Magnetospirillum sp. XM-1: one gene and its partner. The protein of the gene in region 1 interacts with the protein of each later gene in a pairwise test. Links are inferred from orthologs where the notes say so. Each region holds a gene or a part of one and is shown in the gene's direction. Other genes may lie near its edges. The genes, in order: XM1_RS20385 and XM1_RS06480.

Region 1 (3,258 bases):
CTGAGGTTGTAATTCCTCTATTTGGGACCGTGCATACAAGTCGCGCAAGTGGCAAAATTATCTAAAAATGCCAAAGAGCAGATTATGAAATAATATTATTCCCGCAATTGTATGCAATGCGCGCAACCTTGGGGATAAAATAAGCCCCCGGGAAGGATCCCTCCCGGGGGCTCGTCTTGCCGGATCGGCGCGTCAGGCTGAACGAATCAGCCGACGATCTCGCAGCCGGAGAAGAAGAAGGCGATCTCGATGGCGGCGTTCTCGGCCGAATCCGAACCATGCACCGAATTGGCTTCCACCGATTCGGCGAAGTCGGCGCGGATGGTGCCCGGCGCGGCGTTGGCCGGGTTGGTGGCGCCCATGATCTCGCGGTTGCGGGCGACGGCGCCTTCACCTTCCAGGACCTGCACGACCACCGGGCCGGAGATCATGAAATCGACCAGTTCGCCGAAGAACGAGCGCTCGGCGTGGACCGAGTAGAACTGACCGGCCTGGGCCTTGGTCAGCTGCACGCGCTTCTGAGCGACGATGCGCAGGCCGGCTTCCTCGAAGCGGGCATTGATCTTGCCGGTGAGGTTGCGGCGGGTGGCGTCGGGCTTGATGATCGACAGGGTACGTTCGGTAGCCATTGGTGAATTCCTTTCGGCGGTTGCTCGCGCCGCGCCGGGGTCGGGTTTGGGCGGCCGCGCACGTCCCCGGGCGGCCGGGCGCATCCGGGGACGGCGGGTTATAACTCCAAAGAATGAGGAGAGCAACGGTCTCAAGAAAGCGCGCCTTTGCCGCACGCGCGCGGGCGTGCTATTTCACGCACCCATGCTGCACATCAACGACCTTACCTTCCGCTACGGCGGCCGGACCATCTTCGAGACCGCCACGGTTCATATCCCGGCCGGGGCGCGGGTCGGCCTGGTGGGCCGCAACGGCACGGGCAAGACCACCCTGTTCAAGCTGATCGCCGGCGACCTTCATCCCGATTCGGGTGAAATCTCCTTACGCCCGCGCGCCCGCCTCGGCCGTCTGGCCCAGGAAGCGCCCGAGGGCGACATCAGCCTGATCGACTGCGTGCTGGCCGCCGATACCGAGCGTACCGCCTTGTTCGAGGAGGCGGAAACCTGCCATGACGGCCACCGTATCGCCGAGATCCACGAGCGGCTGGTGGCCATCGACGCCCATTCCGCCCCGGCGCGGGCCGCCGCCATCCTGTCGGGCCTGGGCTTCGACGCGGAGGCGCAGCAAAGGCCGGTGTCTGATTTCTCGGGCGGCTGGCGCATGCGCGTGGCGCTGGCGGCCTCGCTGTTCACGGTTCCCGACCTGCTTTTGCTGGACGAGCCCACCAACCACCTGGATCTGGAGGCGACCTTGTGGCTGCAAAGCCATCTGGCCGCCTATCCCGGCACCCTGGTGGTGATCAGCCACGACCGCGAGCTGCTGAACGAGGTGGCCAACCGCATCGTCCATCTGGAAGGTGCGAAGCTGAACGTCTATGGCGGCAATTACGACCGCTTCGAGGCGACGCGGCGCGCCCGCATGGAGCTGCAGGCCAAGGCCTACACCAAGCAGATGGAGCAGCGGCGCAAGATCCAGTCGTTCATCGACCGCTTCAAGGCCAAGGCCACCAAGGCGGCCCAGGCGCAAAGCCGCGTCAAGATGCTCGAGCGCATGGAGATGGTGGTCCCGGTGGTCGAGGACCGCGCCATGTCCTTCGACTTCCCCGACCCCGAGCCGCTGTCGCCCCCCATCGTCGCCATCGACAAGGGAATCGCCGGGTATGGCGACAAGGTGGTGCTGCGCGGCCTCGACATCCGCATCGACATGGACGACCGCATCGCGCTGCTGGGCGCCAACGGTAACGGCAAGTCGACGCTCGCCAAGATCCTGTCGGGCCGCCTCGACCTGCTCGACGGCAAGCTCTCCAAGCCGCAGAAGCTGAAGATCGGCTATTTCGCCCAGCACCAGACCGAAGAATTGCGCCTGGACGAGACTCCTTTCGAGCACATGGCCGTGGTGATGAAGGACGCCCCCGAGGCAAAGGTGCGCGCCCAGCTGGGCCGCTTCGGCTTCGAGCAGGATCGCGCCGACGTCAAGGTCGCGTCCCTGTCGGGCGGCGAGAAGTCGCGGCTGCTGTTCGCCCTGATGAGCCGCGAGGCCCCCCATCTGATGATCCTGGACGAGCCCACCAACCACCTGGACATCGACGCCCGCGAGGCGCTGGTGGCGGCGCTCAACGCCTATGACGGGGCGGTGATCCTGATCAGCCACGACCCCCATCTGATCGAACTGGCCGCCGACAGCCTGTGGCTGGTGGGCGACGGCAAGGTGCGGCCCTTCGACGGCGATCTGGCCGCCTATCGCAAGCTGCTGCTGGAGCAGGCGCGCGAGGACCGGAGGGGGGCCCGGCCCGACAAGGGGGGCGAGGGCAACCAGCGCAAGGCCGACCGCAAGGCCGCCGCCGACCTGCGCGCCCAGCTGGCGCCGCTGCGCAAGGTGGCGCAGGCGGCGGAGAAGACGCTGGAAAAGCTGCATGCCGAGCAGAAGGCCCTGGCCGACAAGCTGGCCGACCCCAAGCTCTACCAGGGGCCGCCGGCCAAGGTCACCGAGCTGCGCCGCCTGGAAGCCGACCTCGCCCGCAAGGTGGAGGACGCCGAGATGGCGTGGCTGACCGCCCAGGAGGAATTGGAGGCGGCCCAGGCATAGTCATCATCTGGCTTCCGGCTCCTGGGCTTTCGGTATAAGCTGCCCGACGTTACATTTCGTCAAGGAACCCGCCTGGGTGAATCCCGACTCCGCCGCAGCCGTCACCCCCCCCCCCAGCCGGCGCACGCCGGGAGAGCTGCGCCGCCGTTTGCGCCTGCTGATGGCCGTCATGGTGGCGGTGCTGGTGGGCGGCGCGGCATCCCTGCTGGTGGAATTGCGCGTCGCCGCCTTCGAGAAGGCGGCGTCGGCCACCTCCGGCGCCGCGCGCCTTCTCGACGACAGCCTGACGCGAACCCTCAGCAGCACCGACGCCACCCTGGCGCGCCTGGCGCCATCGGCCGAAGCCTTCCTGGCCGGAAGACTGTCCAGGGCCGAGATCGTGCGCGAACTGGCCAGCCTGGAGGCCGGGCTGGTCCAGCGGGGCACCATGCTGGTGGTGGATTCCAGGGGCGACGTGGCCGCCGCGTCGCGGCCGCCCCGGGCCGGCGGAGCGGTCAATTATGCCGGCCGGGACTATTTCATCGCCCATCGCGACGGCGCCGAGCGGGTGATCGGGCCGATGGT
Region 2 (3,869 bases), 3.1 Mb from region 1 along the record:
CGCCGAGCTGCTGAAGCGCTCCAAGGTGAAGAAGCCGACCGTCGGCTTCATCGCCGGCCGTACCGCTCCGCCCGGCCGCCGCATGGGCCATGCCGGCGCGGTGATCTCGGGTGGCAACGACACCGCCGACTTCAAGGTGGAAGCCCTGTTGTCCGCCGGTATCGCCGTCGCCGACTCGCCCGCTTCGCTGGGCTCGACCATGGTGAAGCTCCTCAAGGGCTAAACCGCTTAGTACCAAACGGTCCGGCGCGTCGCCGGAGCGCCGGACCGCCGGTGCGTCGGACCGTCTTTACTAATAATAATAACAAAGCAGTTTGCGCCGTTAACGAGCGGCGCCCGGCGGCGCCGCCCGGCCCAAGCACGAAAGGGACGCGGGCTAGAACCTGCGTCGAATCCCGAACATGACAAAGCAGTTCGACGAATCGTCCTTTCTGAGCGGCGGCAACGCCGTCTTCATCGCCGAGCTTTACGCCCGCTACCTGGAAGACCCCGCGTCGGTCGACGCCTCGTGGGTTTCCTTCTTTCAGGATCTGAAGGACGACGGCTCGCAGCTCATTCAGGACTTCAAAGGCACCGCCAGCGCGCGGCGCGACGTCAAGATCATCGGCGCCATCGATCCCGAGGCCGCCGCAGCCGCCGCGGCCGCCGCCAAGAAGGCGGGCAAGGACGGGGCCAAGGCTCCCGCCGCCGCGCCCTCCGTCGATCCGGCCGCCATCCGCCAGGGCCAGATCGATTCGATCCGCGCCCTGATGCTGATCCGCAGCTACCGCGTGCGCGGCCATCTGATGGCCAAGCTCGACCCGCTGGACCTCACCAAGCGCGAGCAGCACCCCGAGCTGGACTACCGCACCTACGGCTTCACCGATGCCGATCTCGACCGCGAGATCTTCATCGACCACGTGCTGGGCCTGGAGACCGCCACGCTGCGCTCCATCGTCAGCATCGTGCAGGAAACCTACTGCTCGAACATCGGCGTCGAGTTCATGCACATCCAGGACCCCGACCAGAAGGCCTGGATTCAGAAGCGCATCGAATCGATCCATAACCGCACCGACTTCACGCCGCGCGGCAAGACCGCCATCCTGGAGCGCCTGACCGAGGCCGAGGGCTTCGAGCGCTTCTTGCAGATGAAGTACACCGGCACCAAGCGCTTCGGCCTGGAAGGCGGCGAGTCCGTCATTCCCGCGCTGGAACAGATCCTGAAGCGCGGCTCGCAGCTGGGCGTCGACGAGGTGGTGCTGGGCATGGCCCACCGTGGCCGCCTCAACGTGCTGGCCAATTTCATGAAGAAGCCCTACCAGGCCATCTTCTCGGAATTCCAGGGCAACGCCGCCAACCCGGAAGACGTCCAGGGCTCGGGCGACGTGAAGTACCACCTGGGCACCTCGGCCGACCGCGACTTCGACGGCAAGACCGTCCACCTGTCGCTGATGCCCAATCCCAGCCACCTGGAAGTGGTCGGCCCGCTGGTGGTCGGCAAGGTCCGCGCCAAGCAGACCCAGTTCGGCGATACCGAGCGCAAGCGGGTGATGGGCATCATCCTGCACGGCGACGCCGCCTTCGCCGGCCAGGGCGTGGTGCCCGAGGTGATGTTGCTGTCGCAGCTCAAGGGCTACGCCACCGGCGGCACCATGCACATCATCGTCAACAACCAGATCGGCTTCACCACCGCGCCGCAGTATTCGCGCTCCGGCCCGTATTCGTCGGACGTGGCCAAGGGCTTCCAGGCCCCGGTGTTCCACGTCAACGGCGATGATCCCGAAGCCGTGGTCCACGTGGCCCGCATCGCCACCGAGTTCCGCCAGGAATTCGGCGCCGACGTGGTGCTGGACATGATCTGCTACCGCCGTCACGGCCACAACGAGTCGGACGAGCCGGCCTTCACCCAGCCGCAGATGTACCGCAAGATCGCCGCTCACCCCACCACCCGCGCTCTGTATTCCGAGAAGCTGGTGGCCGAGGGCACCATCTCGCGCTACGAGGCCGACGCCATCTTCGCCAACTTCCAGGCCCGCCTGGAAGGCGATTACGAAGCGGCCAAGAGCTTCAAGGTCAACAAGGCCGACTGGCTTGAAGGCAAGTGGCAGGGCCTGGTGCAGCTGTCCGAGGAAGAGGAGTTCCGCGAGGAGAAGACCGGCGTGGCCGCCGACATCCTTCGGGAAGTCGGCCACGCCCTGGCCAAGACCCCCGAGGGCTTCAACGTCAACCGCAAGATCGTCCGCCAGCTGGCCGCCAAGAAGGACATGGTGGACACGGGCGAGGGCATCGACTGGGCAACCGCCGAGGCCTTGGCCTTCGGCACCCTGCTGGTGGAGGGCAACCCCGTCCGCCTGTCGGGCCAGGATTGCGGCCGCGGCACCTTCTCGCAGCGTCACTGCCGCCTGACCGACCAGGAGACCGAGGAGCGCATCGAGCCCCTGAACCACATCCGCCCGGGCAACCAGGCCTATTTCGAGGTCATGGATAGCCCGCTGTCGGAAGAGGCGGTTCTGGGCTTCGAATATGGCTACTCCCAGGCCGAGCCCAACACGCTCACCCTGTGGGAAGGCCAGTTCGGCGACTTCGCCAACGGCGCCCAGGTGATCATCGACCAGTTCATCAACTCGGGCGAGTCCAAGTGGCTGCGCATGTCGGGTCTGGTGATGCTGCTGCCCCACGGCTATGAAGGCCAGGGTCCGGAGCATTCGTCGGCCCGCTGGGAACGCTATCTCCAGCTCTCCGCCGAGGACAACTGGCAGGTCTGCAACATCACCACGCCGGCCAACTACTTCCACGCTCTGCGCCGTCAGCTGCGCCGCAATTTCAGGAAGCCGCTGATCATCATGACGCCGAAGTCGTTGCTGCGTCACAAGCTGTGCGTCTCCAAGCTGGACGATCTGGTCACCGGTTCGCGCTTCCGCCGCGTGCTGCCCGAGACCGAGACGCTGGTGGCCGATGCCAAGATCCGCCGGGTGCTGATGTGCTCGGGCAAGGTCTATTACGATCTGCTGGAGGAGCGCACCAAGCGCGGCCTCAAGGACGTGGCCATCATCCGCGTCGAGCAGCTCTATCCCTGGCCCAAGGACACCATCAAGGCCCAGCTGGCCCGCTATCCCAACGCCGAATTGCTGTGGGTGCAGGAAGAGCCGGCCAATATGGGGCCGTGGACCTTCGTCGACCGCCGTATCGAGTTCATCTGCGAAGAGCTCGACATCAAGGCGAGGAAGGCCCTGTACTGCGGACGCCGCGCCGCCGCGTCGCCCGCCACCGGCCTCTACAAGACCCACGTGGCAGAGCAGGAATGGATCACCGGCATGGCATTGACCGGTGAACTGGTCACCCTGCCCCAGCCCTTCCGCCGTGCCTCCAAACTCTCGCGCCTGACCGCCTAAGAAGAGGGAACAGCAGTAATGTCCACCGAAATCAAGGTGCCCACCCTGGGCGAGTCCGTCACCGAAGCTACCGTCGCCAAGTGGTTCAAGAACGTGGGCGACGCCGTCCGCGCCGACGAACCCCTGGTCGAGCTGGAAACCGACAAGGTCACCGTCGAGGTCAACGCGCCGTCCGCCGGAACCCTGACCGACATCGTGGCCGCCACCGGCGCCACCGTGGAAGTCGGCGCCCTTTTGGGCGTGCTCGGTGCCGCCGGCGCCGCCGCCGCGTCCAAGCCCGCCGCCGCTCCGGCTCCGGCTCCGGCCGCAGCCCCCGCCCCGGCTGCCGCTCCGGCCGCCGCCGCCGTCATGCCGTCGGCCAAGAAGATCGCCGCCGATGCCGGTGTCGACACCTCGGCCATCGCCGGCACCGGCAAGGACGGGCGCGTCACCAAGGGCGACGTGCTGGCCGCGGCGTCCGCTCCCGCCGCCGCTCCGGCTCCGGCCAAGCCCGCCGCC

What was found.
Region 2: the proteins of XM1_RS20385 (region 1) and XM1_RS06480 interact in binary tests that used the Escherichia coli proteins (3 or more experiments, as listed by UniProt). The link is inferred for Magnetospirillum sp. XM-1 from one-to-one orthologs.

What each region holds. Positions count from the first base shown.
Region 1 is NZ_LN997848.1:4,457,303-4,460,560, reverse strand. What follows is about bases 306-3,253. They hold XM1_RS20385 (ABC-F family ATP-binding cassette domain-containing protein), read left to right. Parts: upstream 306-813; coding sequence 814-2,694; downstream 2,695-3,253. Other genes in these bases: XM1_RS20380 (ATP-binding protein), read left to right, coding at 2,771-3,253; ndk (nucleoside-diphosphate kinase), read right to left, coding at 306-629. Outside these bases: more of ndk, read right to left, coding at 207-305; more of XM1_RS20380, read left to right, coding at 3,254-3,258. UniProt on the Escherichia coli protein: Genetic data indicate it may be involved in ribosome assembly or function.
Region 2 is NZ_LN997848.1:1,357,699-1,361,567, reverse strand. What follows is about bases 13-3,571. They hold XM1_RS06480 (2-oxoglutarate dehydrogenase E1 component), read left to right. Parts: upstream 13-401; coding sequence 402-3,371; downstream 3,372-3,571. Other genes in these bases: odhB (2-oxoglutarate dehydrogenase complex dihydrolipoyllysine-residue succinyltransferase), read left to right, coding at 3,390-3,571; sucD (succinate--CoA ligase subunit alpha), read left to right, coding at 13-223. Outside these bases: more of sucD, read left to right, coding at 1-12; more of odhB, read left to right, coding at 3,572-3,869. UniProt on the Escherichia coli protein: E1 component of the 2-oxoglutarate dehydrogenase (OGDH) complex which catalyzes the decarboxylation of 2-oxoglutarate, the first step in the conversion of 2-oxoglutarate to succinyl-CoA and CO(2).